DNA from 3 places in the Micromonospora sp. RL09-050-HVF-A genome. Region 2 is predicted to be linked to each of the others. Evidence: riboswitches for the same ligand, from Rfam matches in the RefSeq annotation. Region 2 holds a riboswitch; each other region holds the start of a gene.

Region 1 (4,149 bases), 2.3 Mb from region 2:
GGCCACCCGACACGGGCGTACCCGCCGCAGCGGTGGCGGGGCCTGCCACCAGCACGTGAACCGCGCGGCCCGACCTGGTGCTGGCTACCATCGTCCGACGACCCGCCGCCCGTGGATGAACCGGCTGGCCGGCTGACACGTATCCCGTCCCGGATCGTTGGGAGTACTCGCACATGGGCGCCGACCACACCCGTCCCGCTCCGTCCACCCCACCCCGGGTGCGGCGGATCCTCGTCATGACGGTGGTGCCGCTCATCGTCGTCACGGTGATCGCCACGCTGCTGCTCTGGCCGGGGGAGACCCCGAAGATCGACCAGGGCGAGCAGGTGCCCCGCTACCACGGCACGGTGACCCGGGTGGTGACCGAGCCGTGCCCGCCCGCCCCGCAGACCCCCGACGGCCCGTCGGGGGCGGCCGACGGGCCGTGCGGGACGGTGACGGTCACCGTCGGGCAGGGCCCGGACAGTGGTGAGCAGGTCGAGACGCCGGTCCCGTCGGGGCCGGGGGCACCGACGGTGGCGGTCGGCGACGAGGTGGTGCTGGTCGCGTTGGCCGACCCCACCGACCCGTCGGTGAGCAGCTACCACATCGCCGAGCACCAGCGGGGCATGCCGCTGCTCTGGCTGGTCGCCCTGTTCGCGGCGGCGATCGTCGCGTTCGGCCGGCTGCGCGGGCTGGCCGCCCTGGCCGGCCTCGGGGCGAGCTTCGCCATCCTGTTGACCTTCGTGGTGCCGGGCATCTCCGCCGGGGGCGCACCGCTGCCGATCGCGGTCACCGGCGCCGCGCTGATCATGTTCGTGGTGCTGTACCTGACCCACGGGGTCACCGCGCAGACCTCGGTGGCGGTGCTCGGCACGCTGGGCAGCCTGGTGCTGACCGGCGTCCTGGGCACGCTGGCCACCGCCGCCACCCATCTGACCGGGTACGGCAGCGAGGAGGCCACCACGCTGTCGATGTACCAGCGCGACGTGGACCTGCACGGACTGCTGCTGGCCGGGATCATCATCGGTTCGCTGGGCGTCCTGGACGACGTCACGGTCACCCAGTCGGCCACCGTCACCGAGCTGGCGCACGCCAATCCGGGGCTGTCCCGGTTGCAGCTCTACCGGGCGGCGACCCGGGTCGGGCGGGCGCACATCGCGTCCACGGTCAACACGATCGTGCTGGCGTACGCGGGGGCCTCGTTGCCGTTGCTGCTCCTGCTCACCGCCGACAGCCGGCCGGTGAGCCAGATCCTGACCAGCGAGTTCCTGGCCCAGGAGATCGTCCGCAGCGCGGTGGCGACCCTGGGGCTGGTGGCGGCGGTGCCGCTGACCACCGGATTGGCCGCGCTCGTCGTCACCGCCGGGCGCGGTCCCGCCGACGCCGACGCGACCGGACCGACGCCCACCCCACGCCCCGCCCCCGACCGTGCCGAGGCGCTGGCGGCGCTGAGCGGCCCCCGGCACGGCGAACCGTCCACCCCGGCCCCCGCACGGTGGCCAGACCCGGAAAGGAGCACGGACACCGCATGGTGACACTGCGCTGTGTGACCGGAGGTGAGGTCGCGGCTGTCGGTCGCGTCACTGATTACCCCTCGCTATCGGGAAAATACGCATTTTGCCGGGTTGTGACCGTAGATCCCCGGTACGACTCTCGGGTAACCTCGCTGCCGGTCACCGCCGAAGGCGCCCACCGGAGCCAGCGGTGCCACCGCCCAATCGCCGTACGGCGAGCCGGGGAACCGAGCACCTGGGGTGAATCCGCGCCAGCGGTAGGGGCCACTTCCGTCCCGAACCCGTCAGCTAACCCGGTCGGCGGTCGACGGAAGGGACAACTGTGACGGCACCCCTACGCCACTGGTGGACTCCGGTGGTGGCCGTGCTCGCCGCCCTGGCGCTGGTCGCCGGGCCCGCCGCCTCCCCCGCGGCGGCAGCACCCAACGCGCCCACCCCCTCGGGGCACGAGGAGGACGAGGAGCCGAAGCTGCTCACCGACGTCATCGAGGCGACGAACCGGGAGTATTCGGCAGCGAAGAACCGGCTGGAGAAGTCCAAGAAGCGCCAACTCGAGTACGCCATCGAGGTGGAGAAGGCGGAGCAGGAGCTGGCGGCGTTGGCTCCGCAGGTCAACGAGATCGCGGCCCAGTCGTACCGGACGGGTCGGGTCGGCGCGGTCGCGGCGCTGCTGGAGAGCAACGCCCCGGACACCTTCGTCCGGCGGGCCGCCGCCCTGGACGAGCTGAACATGGTCAACGCCGGCAAGCTGGCCGAGGTCAACAAGGTCAAGAAGCGTGCCGAGCAGGCCAAGCTCGCCGTCGACACCGAGGTCCGTGAGCAGCAGAAGCAGACCAACCTGATGGCCAAGAAGAAGACCGAGGCCGACAAGGCGCTCGCCCTGGTCGGCGGTCGGGGCTTCACCGGTGGCCTGGTCGACGCCACCTCGCCGGTCGCCCGGATCGCCCCGGGCCAGACGGCCGACGGCGACTGGCGCGGCGAGTCGTGCAGCGAGAACGACCCCACCACGTCCGGCTGCATCACCCCGCGCACGCTGCACATGTACAAGGAGGTCAAGCGGGCCGGCTTCAACCGGTTCGTCGGCTGCTACCGCCCCGGCGGGCCGTGGGAGCACCCCAAGGGCAAGGCGTGCGACTGGTCGTTGCAGAAGAGCGGCTTCAGCCCGTGGCACAACAACGACACCCGGATGTACGGCAACAACCTCGCCGCGTTCCTGATCCGCAACTCGGACCGGTTGGGCATCTACTACGTGATCTGGAACCGGCAGATCTGGTTCCCGGCCAACGGCTGGAGTTCGTACTCCGGGCCCTCCAACCACACCGACCACGTCCACGTGTCATTGCTGTAGCCGGCCCTCACCAGCACGAAGGCCGCCCGGCTGAGCCGGGCGGCCTTCGTCGTGCGTGGTACGCCTCAGCCGGGGACGGCCGCGGGCTCGCCGGTCGGCACGGCGTCGACACCCGTCGGCACGGCCGGCCCGGGTACGACGGCAGCGGCCGCCGCGGTGGTGGGCGCAGCCGCCCGGGTGGCGGGAGCGGCGGCCTCGTGGGCCGGCGCGACCTGGCGGACCTCACCGGCGGCGAGGCGGTAGGACATGCCGACCACCGCGCACCGCCCGGCGGCCACCTCGGCGGCGATCACCGGGGAGTTGCCGAGCAGCACCTCGACGGTCTGCGCGATGTGGATGTCGACGATCCCGTCGATGTCGTGCACTCCCTGCTGGTCGGCGCGACGCAGGCTCGGCCCGACGGCGGCGACCACCGAGTAGAGGTGCCCCGGGGGCTGGGTGCCGGTACGGGCCGCCTCCCGGGCCGCCTGCACCGCCCCGCAGGAGTCGTGCCCGAGGACCACCACCAGCGGGGTGCCGAGGATCGTCACCGCGTACTCGACGCTGCCGAGCACCTCCGGCCCGGCGGTGTGCCCGGCGGTCCGGACCACGAAGAGGTCACCCAGACCCCGGTCAAAGATGATCTCGGCGGCCAGCCGGGAGTCGGAGCAGCCGACGATGACGGCGAAGGGATGCTGGCCGTCGGCGACGGCGGCCCGGTGGCTGGCACCCTGGTTGGGGTGGTGGGGCTCCCCGGCGACGAAACGCCGGTTGCCCGCCTGTAGTTCGGCCAGCGCCTGGGTCGGAGTGATCGGGGCCATTGCCTCACCTCGGTCCGGAATCGCACCTGGTCACGCCGGCCGGCGGCGACGACGGCCGTGTTCCCACGGTCACACGCAGCGAAAGGTACGTCAAGATTTCGTGATCCACGTTTCAGGCTTTGGTCGCCACGATGTCGACCAGGGGTCGAGGCCCACGGTCGACCCGGCGGCCGACGGCGGGCCTCCCAGGTACGGGCCATACGATGACGTCATGGCGACGACGACGGGCGGCACCGGGAGCACCCGGAACTGGACGTTCCTCACCAACCACGGTCACGTGCTGCTCGCCATCGCCCGCAACCCCACCGCCCGGCTGCGGGACGTCGCCGAGGAGGTCGGGGTGACCGAGCGGGCCGCCCAGGCCATCGTGGCGGACCTGGAGACCGGTGGCTACCTGCGGCGTACCCGGGTCGGCCGACGCAACGAGTACACGATCGACCCGAGCGGTCACTTCCGGCACCCCGCCGAGGCCGACCGCCAGGTCGGTGCCCTGCTCGCCCTCTTC
Region 2 (4,149 bases):
ACTACCGGGACTACGCGCACGTGGTGGTGGACGAGTCGCAGGACGTCTCGCCGATGCAGTGGCGGATGGTCGGCCGGCGTGGTCGGCTCGCCTCCTGGACGGTGGTGGGTGATCCGGCGCAGACCGCCTGGACGGGCGACCAGCAGGAGTTGGACCGGGCCCGGGACCAGGCGCTGGGCCGGCGGCGGCGGCACCGGTTCACGCTCTCCACCAACTACCGCAACTCGGCGGAGATCTTCGCGGTGGCGGCGGCGGAGATCCGCCGGCTCTATCCCGACCTGGAGTTGCCGAGTGCGGTGCGGTCCACCGGGGTGGAGCCGGTGGCGCTGCACGTGCCGGCGGCGGAGCTGGCCCCGGCGACGGTGGACGCGGTGGACGCGGTGCTGGCCGAGGTGGCCGGGACGGTCGGCGTGATCACGCCGGTGCCGCGCCGCGACGAGGTCGCCGGCTGGTTGGGCGACCGGGGCGGGGCGCGGCTTCAGGTGGTGACGAGTCTCCAGGCCAAGGGCATGGAGTACGACGGGGTGGTGCTGGTCTGCCCCGGGGAGATCCGGGCCGATCCGGGCTCGGGGGTACGGACGCTCTACGTCGCGTTGTCCCGGGCCACCCAGCGCCTCACCACCATCGACCCCACCGGCTGAGCCACCGGCCCCGATCGGCCCGGCCCCTGGTCGAGGGCCACACCGAACGCTTCTGGGTCGTCGGCGACCCCGCTGTCGTGCTGGGTCGACGGCCCCTGCTGTCGCTCCTGGCCGAAGGCCCGGCTGTCACTTGCATACATAGCGATGTGAGCATAGATTGGATCGGGTCCGCAGCGGCGACGGAAGGTGTGGACGTGGGCGCAGGTCATGACCACAGTGCGACGGTCAGTAACGCCGCACACCGGCACCGCGGTCGGCTCTGGGCGGCTTTCGGACTGCTCGCCGTGTTCATGGTGGTCGAGGCGGTGGCCGCGTTCGGCACCGGCTCACTGGCCCTGCTCTCCGACGCCGGCCACATGTTCACCGACGTCCTCGGCATCGGGATGGCCCTGGCGGCGATCACCGCCACCCGGCGGGCCACGCAGGACCCGCAGCGCACCTTCGGCCTCTACCGGCTGGAGGTGCTCGCCGCGCTGGCCAACGCCGTCCTGCTCAGCGGGGTGGCGATCTACGTGCTGATCGAGGCGGTCCGCCGCTTCGGCGAGCCACCCGAGGTGCTGGCCGGCCCGATGCTGGTGGTGGCGGTGCTCGGCCTGCTCGCCAACCTCGTCGCGTTCGGCCTGCTGCGCGAGGGGGCCAAGGAGAGCATCAACCTGCGCGGGGCGTACCTGGAGGTGGTCGGCGACCTGCTCGGCTCCCTCGGCGTGATCGCGGCGGCGCTGCTGATCGCCGGCACCGGCTGGTGGTGGGCCGACCCGGTGGTCGCCGTGGCGATCGGCGTGTTCATCCTGCCCCGCACCTGGCGGCTCGGGCGGGCGGCGGTGCGCATCCTGGTGCAGGCCGCCCCGGAGCATCTCCCGGTGACCGCCGTACACGACCGGTTGACCGCCGTGCCCGGCGTCGCCGAGGTGCACGACCTGCACGTCTGGACGCTCACCTCCGGCATGGACGTCGCCTCGGCCCACCTCACCCTGGCCGGCGACGCCGAGGCCGGCACCGTGCTCGCCGCCGCCCGTGGTGCCCTGCGGGAGGACTTCCACATCGAGCACGCCACTCTTCAGATCGAGCCCCGAGCGACCCCCGGAGCATGCGGCCCGACCCACTGGTGACCCCGACTGCCGCCCTGCGGCCGGGCCGCCGCCCTGCCACCCGGCCGCCGTCTCGTGCCCGGTGGTCGGGCCCACTCTCCGGGAATCGCGCTGTAGATCAACGGCAATTTGCGCCGTTCACACCTTTTGGCAGTATTCACTCTCGTACCCTCAGTCACGAGGTAGGCAGCTGTCCCACGCGTACCGGTAGGCTCGGCTCCGGCCACCGCCAGGCGGCGCCCACCGGCGCCGGCAGTGGCCGCCGCCTAATCGCCCACCAGGGCGAACCGGGGAACCACGTTCCTGGGGTGCATCCGCGTCAGCGGTAGGGATCTTCCGTCCCGAACCCGTCAGCTAACCCGGTCGGCGGCTGACGGAAGGACATCACATGCACGTACGCACCACCACGCGACTACTGGCCGCAGTCGTCACGGCGCTCGCCCTGGGCGTGTCGTCCGCGCCGTTCAGCCCGGCCGTCGCCGCGCCCACCACCCGCCTCGCCGCCCCCGGCGACGACGAGGAGGGCGGCACCCCGGCCCTGCGCGACCAGCTCGACGCGGCCAGCAAGGGGTGGCTCGACGCGAAGACCGCCCTCGAGCGCTCCACCCGACGTCAGCAGGAGTTGGACGGCCAGCTCAAGGCCATCGAGGCCCAGCTGGTCACGCAGACCGGCAAGGTCGGCGAGATCGCCGGAGCGGCCTACCGCACCGGCCGCCTCGGGCCGATGTCCGCCCTGCTCAACAGCAACAGCCCCGGTGGCTTCATGGACCGCGCGTCGGCGTTGGAGACGGTCGCGGCCCGGGAGGACCAGGAACTGCGCAAGATGATCGAGACCCGGGACCAGGCCGCCCGGACCCGGGCCGCCGTCAGTCGGGAGATCACCGAGCAGCGCAAGCAGGTCGCCACCATGGGCAAGCGGAAGGATCAGGCCGAACGCGCGCTGGCCGTGGCCGCCGCCGACAAGCCGGCCCCCACCTCCTCCAACGACTCCGGCAGTTCGGAGGGCACGTCCAGCAGCAACGCCAAGGGGGCGCCCCGTAACTCCGACGGTTCCTGGCCGTCCGAGTCGTGCAGCGTCAACGACCCGACCCCGGCCAACGGCTGCATCACCCCGCGTACCCTCAACGCCCTCCAGCAGGCCAAGGCGGCCGGTTTCACCCGGTACGTCTCCTGCCACCGTCCCAGTGGTTCCGGTGAACACCCCAAGGGCCGCGCGTGCGACTTCGCCGCGCAGAAGAACGGCTTCGGCGGGGTGGCCAGCGGCGGCGACCGGACGTACGGCAACAACCTCGCCGCCTACTTCATCCGTAACGCCGACCGGCTCGGCGTGCTCTACGTGATCTGGTTCAAGCGGATCTGGCTGCCGAGCAGCGGCTGGAAGGCGTACAGCGGGGGCAACGGCGACCCGTCCAGCGACCACACCAACCACGTGCACCTGTCGATGTACTGAGCTGGCCCGGTGGCCCGTCCACGACGGGCCACCGGAACACCGCCGACAGCCAACCGGAAGACCGCCCGACGGGCCACCGGAACACCGCCCGACCGCAGGGTCGGGCCCGGTGTCGCAGGTCGGCCCCAGGTCAGCCGGCGGCAGACGGGTCGCCGGCCCGGCCGTCCAGCACCGCGCCGAGCCGGCTGGCCAGCCCGAGGTGAGCGGCGCGGGCCTGCCGGAAGGCGTACCCGAACAACGGTGCCGGCGCGGCGAGGGTGATCTCCACGTCGATCCGCAGCAGGTCACCCTCCGTCCGCAGCCGGGTGTGGTTGCGGACCGTGGTGCCCGGCTGCTGTCGGGCCACCGTCACGATCTCGTCGTCGCCGACCTGCAGGACATCCGCCTGATAGGTGACGGGAAACCGCAGCGGCCCCAACTCCAGCCGATCGGTGATCGCATAGCTGGCCAGGGCGCCCGGCCGGGCGGGCAACCGCCGCACCCGGACGATCAGGGGATGCAGTTCCTCCTGCCGGGACAGGTCGCTCAGCAAGGCCACCGCGTCCGCCTGTGCGCAGCGCGCCTGCACCGTGTAGCTGAAGCTCTCCCGCCGGACCACCGGGCCTCCTGACCGTCGTCGGTCGCACGATCGTGCCGCACCCGGGACGGACTGGCAACGTCCCAGGCCAGCGGGCTCAGGCGGGGCCGGTGGTGCGGTCAGGCGCCCGGCAGCACCTCGGGGGTGGCGGCACCGGCGAAGTATGGCTCCGGAGCGCCGAAGAGACCGAGCAGACCGGTGACCCAGAGCTGCCGGTGCACGAACCGGCTCGGTTCGGTGACGATCAACTTGACCCCACTGACCTCGGCGGTCTGGAACCCGGCGACCATCGCGCTGATCCCGACGGAGTCGATGAAGGTGACCAGTCGCATGTTGAGCTCGATCCGGGCGGGCCGGCCCTTGGCCAGCACCTCGGCGATCGCCTCACGTACC
Region 3 (4,149 bases), 4.0 Mb from region 2:
GTGGTGCTGGCCGTGCCGACGGCAGACCGGGTCGACGCCGTCGTGCCGGCCGGCGTCGCACGGAGCGCCCCGCCCCCGGCGCTGCCGGCCGGTCGAACACCCGTCGCCACCGCCCCCCGGGCACCCCCGGCGGGCTGACCGCCCACGCGGGGGCCGACCCACCCGCGACCGCCTCCGCCACGCACCACACCCGCACCGTCCGGCCGGATGTTCCCGCCGCCGGTACGGCCTCCTCTTCCGCATCCCGCCTGCGAGGTGTCGACCGTGAACACCGTGCTCTCCCAGTTCCTGATCGAGGTCCCGACCGCCACCGTGATCTGGTCCGCGCTGCTCGTCCTGGCGCTGACCGGGATCACCATCCTGGTGGCCCGGCCCGAGCGGGACCAACCGGCCGCCGCAGCCACTGCCGCCGCGCCGGCATCCGACGCCCCACCCCCCGTCGCCGACCTGCGTCGCTACGCGGAGGAGGTGGCCGTCGCCGCCTCCGGAGCCGCCCGGAGGGCCCGCCACCACCGCGTGGCCTGGCTGGCGGCCCACGACGCCCTGGAACGGGCCTGGCAGGCGTACGACGAGGCGGAGACGCTGGCCCGCCGGTTCACCGGTGCCCGGGCGCTGCCCAGCCCGCGTACTCCCCGCACGCCCGCCGAGTACGCCGGTCGGGAGCGGTGGCTGCACCAGGAGGCCGTGGCGGCGCACTGGCGGGGAGAGTTGTCGGTGGAGCGGCTGCGGGACGTCTTCGCGCACCGCGACGGTTGGGACCCGCGTCGGCACCCGGTCGAGCACGAGGTGATGCTGGCCCGCGCGGTCCGCGAGGACCGGCGTACGGCGTACCGGGCTGCGGTCGGGCGGGAACGGGCGGCGTGGCGGAACGCCGAACTGGCCGCCGAGGCGGCCCGGTCGCTGGCTGCCGAGGCACACGCGGCGGCGCAACGGTGGCGGCCGACCCGGGTCCCACTGCCCCGTCCGGCGACGTCCGCCACCCGCCCGGCCCCCGCCACCCGCTGGCGTCCGGCCCGGGTCGGCTGACCCGGCCGTCAGGTCGGCCGGCCGCTGGTTGGCGAAGCCGGACCGGTCGGCGGGTCGGCGGGTCGGCGGGACTGAATTGTTATCTGCGGGTTGTGGGTGCCGTCACTGCGGGTGGAAACCGGACACCTGGTCACAGTCGGTCACATCGACTGCGACGATCATCGGTGGTCGGTGCCCCGCCGTCCGGGTTTTCGCCTGGACGGGCCCGGGCGCTCCGACCGTCCCACGCGTGGCGGGTCAGTGCCCGAGTGCCCCGAAACTGACTCGTCCAGCCCATGTTTGTGCAGCTCAACGGGCTTGGCGAGGGGGGAAACCGGCCAGTAGTGTCGCTGCGGTCCGGTGCGGTTTCCGATCGCAAGAGGCGACGCCGTGCCGACCCGCTCAATCGTGCCAGTCACGAACCGGGGACCCACACGCACCACCTGGGGTGAATCTCCGGGCCACGGCCCGGGGTAGGGCGATCTTCCCGCCCGAATCCGTCAGCTAACCCGGTCGGCGGCAAAGGAAGGAGTTCCCTCCTCGTGCAGCATGACCCCACCCCCTCGGTAGTTCCTCCACCTCGGTGCCGGGGCACCGCCGGACCGTCGCGCCCGACGCGCTGACCCGGCTCTGTGCCCCGCCGCCCGGCCCCTGCCGGGCGAGCCGCCGATCCGCCCGGCCCCCCGTCGGGCGGTCCCTGCCGAACGAGCGGCGCAACACCCGATCCGCGCGTGGCGTGTCCGCCGCGTGCCGATGGGTTGTGCCCGCCGCCTCGCCCCGTGGAGGAACACCCTGTGAAGCACCACATGAAACGACAGCTCCGCCTACTGGGCACCCGACGCCCGTACCGGATGGTCGTCGGCTCGGCGGCGGTCCTCGTCCTGGCCGCCGGTGGCACCGCCCTGGCCGCCGGGGTCGACGACGCCCCGACCGACCAGCAGCGCGCCACCGCCGTGGCCGAGACCGCCCCCGCCTCGACGACGTCGCCAGCCGCGCCCAGGCCCGGGTCGCCGTCCCCGCCCCGACCAGCCCGTCGGCCACCCCCTCGGCCAGCCCGTCGGCGAGCGACGCCCCGTCGCCGCGCGTCACCCGGGCGAAGGCCAGGGCCACCGCCGACCCGGACCTGACCCGCAAGGCGGCCCCGAAGCCGCCGTCGTCGAAGGTCCTGCGCTACGACTACCAGGCCCAGACCACCTACTACTACTGCGGCCCGGCGGCGGTCCGCAACGCGCTCAGCGCGGCCGGCATCGAGCGCGGCCAGGACGACCTCGCCGCCCTGTTGGGCACCACCGAGATGGGCACCAACTCGGCCGAGGACACCACCCGGGTGCTCAACGCCGTGGTCAAGGGTGACCCGTACCGGACCAGGATGTTCGCCGGCACGCCGAGCGACGCGCAGATCGACCGGCTGCGGGCCGACGTGGTCACGGCGGTCGCCGACAAGCGGGCCGTGGTCGCGAACGTGGCCGGGGACGCCACCGACCTCGACGGCGGCTGGCACTCCTTCCCCGGCGGCCACTACATCGCCGCCGTGGGCTACCGGGACAACGGTCGTACCGTGCGGATCGCCGACTCGGCCGACCCGTCGCTGCCGGCCTACTGGGTCAGCGTGACCACCCTGGCGAACTGGATCGCCACCCGGGGCTACTCCGCCTGACCGAGCCACCCCACCCGCCCCGGCCGCCCGACCACGGGTGGCCGGGGCGGTTCGCTGTCCCCGGGTCGACCCGGCCGGCCGGACGAAGATCGTGCTCGAACATGGTTGTAGTGGCCTCCTGCGAGAAGGCCACTACAACATGGATCGAGCACGATCTTGCCGACGGAGGCGGGTGCGGGCGGAGGCGGGTGCGGGCGCGAGCGGGTGTGGGCGGAGGCGGGTGCGGGTCAGGCGTGGGGGGAGAGGGGGCGGCGGGGGCACGGGGGGTCGGCGGGGCCCAGCCCGGTTCCAGCTCGCGGCGGGCCGCGGCCAGAAAACCCTCGGCGTACGCGTCGGCGGGGAAGTCGCCCAGGTAACGGCGGCGGGTCTGCCAGCGGGCCGCCGCCAACGGGTCGGTGTCCAGCAGCCCGGTCAGCACCTCGTCCAGGTTGGCCATGTCCCGGCGCAGCACGTAACCGGAGCGGGCCAGCGGGAACCGGTCCAGGAACTCGTCGCCGTCGACGCCCAGGTCGGTCACCGCGTACGGCTTGCCGGAGTAGAGGTAGTCGGAGATGACCCCGGAGACGTCGGAGACCAGCGCGTCGGAGCGGTTGACGCACTCGGTCAGGCTCAGCTCGCGGCTGGCCGCCGCCCCCCACAGGTGCTGCCGGCCGGTGCGGGTCCGGTCGGCGGCGAGCAGTTCGGTGAGCCGGGCCAACTGCCGGGCCGAGGCCGGATTCTGCCCGGTGTACGGGTGGGCGCGCAGGATCACCGTGGCCCCCCGGTCGAGCAGCCGGCGCAGCAGCGGCTCGGCCACCGGCAGCGAGCAGTAGTTGGCGTCGGCGTGGTGGCCGGTCCAGGTGGGGGTGTAGAGCACGGTCGGGGCGGTCAGCGGGCGGGCCTCCCGGCGTACCTCGATGGCCTCGACCTGCGGGCGGCCGACCACGACGAACTTCTCGGCGGGGATCTCCACCCCGGCCCGCGCGTACCGCTCGATCGCCGCCGGACCGGCCACGAAGATCTTGTCGAAGATGGCCGAGACCGGGTTGGCGCTGGGGGCCTTGTCGCTGTCGCCGTGGTGCAGCTGCACGTGGGTGAGCTGGGTGAACCGGATGCAGTGACTGTTCTTCGCCCCGTGGTTGACATAGAACGCCACCCGCAGGCTGGGCACCAGCGCCTCGTCCATCGCCTTGAGGGTGGGGCAGTAGACCACCGGGGCGCTCGTCGCGGCGGCGATCGTGGGCAGGAACTCCGGCTCCCGCAGCAGCACCAGGAACGGCCGGCCGAGCCGCTCCAGGTAGGGCAGCCACATGGTGACCTGGTATTCCGAGCCGGGTGGGGCGGAGAAGTAGAGCAGGAACTCCGGCTGGTGCGCGCGCAGCGCCCGGGTCACCGGGCCGCCCCCGCCCGACGGCCGGAACCGCCGCCGGGCCAGGTCCAGGCCGACCGCACCGCAGCCGGCCGCGACCACCAGCACGACGACCAGCGCCAGCACGGCAGGCAGGGCG

What was found. Region 2 has a riboswitch for cyclic di-AMP ahead of J7462_RS12090 (hypothetical protein). Riboswitches for the same ligand answer to the same signal wherever they lie in the genome.
Region 1: linked by a shared signal. The riboswitch ahead of J7462_RS22570 (hypothetical protein) and the one ahead of J7462_RS12090 (hypothetical protein) in region 2 are both predicted to bind cyclic di-AMP.
Region 3: linked by a shared signal. The riboswitch ahead of J7462_RS29895 (C39 family peptidase) and the one ahead of J7462_RS12090 (hypothetical protein) in region 2 are both predicted to bind cyclic di-AMP.

Annotation. Positions count from the first base shown of each region.
Region 1 covers NZ_JAGKQP010000002.1:5,085,722-5,089,870, reverse strand. Annotated here, with positions in the region: gene J7462_RS22575 (YibE/F family protein) at 174-1,517, shown strand; cyclic di-AMP (ydaO/yuaA leader) riboswitch at 1,684-1,815, shown strand; gene J7462_RS22570 (hypothetical protein) at 1,819-2,844, shown strand; gene J7462_RS22565 (carbonic anhydrase) at 2,910-3,644, opposite strand; gene J7462_RS22560 (helix-turn-helix domain-containing protein) at 3,856-4,149, shown strand, end outside.
Region 2 covers NZ_JAGKQP010000002.1:2,826,610-2,830,758, forward strand. Annotated here, with positions in the region: gene J7462_RS12080 (AAA family ATPase) at 1-641, shown strand, start outside; gene J7462_RS12085 (cation diffusion facilitator family transporter) at 836-1,750, shown strand; cyclic di-AMP (ydaO/yuaA leader) riboswitch at 1,983-2,114, shown strand; gene J7462_RS12090 (hypothetical protein) at 2,118-3,179, shown strand; gene J7462_RS12095 (SRPBCC family protein) at 3,310-3,777, opposite strand; gene J7462_RS12100 (STAS domain-containing protein) at 3,876-4,149, opposite strand, start outside.
Region 3 covers NZ_JAGKQP010000002.1:6,823,696-6,827,844, forward strand. Annotated here, with positions in the region: gene J7462_RS29885 (hypothetical protein) at 1-138, shown strand, start outside; gene J7462_RS29890 (hypothetical protein) at 265-1,026, shown strand; cyclic di-AMP (ydaO/yuaA leader) riboswitch at 1,395-1,539, shown strand; gene J7462_RS29895 (C39 family peptidase) at 1,766-2,662, shown strand; partial or broken gene J7462_RS29900 (CDP-glycerol glycerophosphotransferase family protein) at 2,895-4,149, opposite strand, start outside.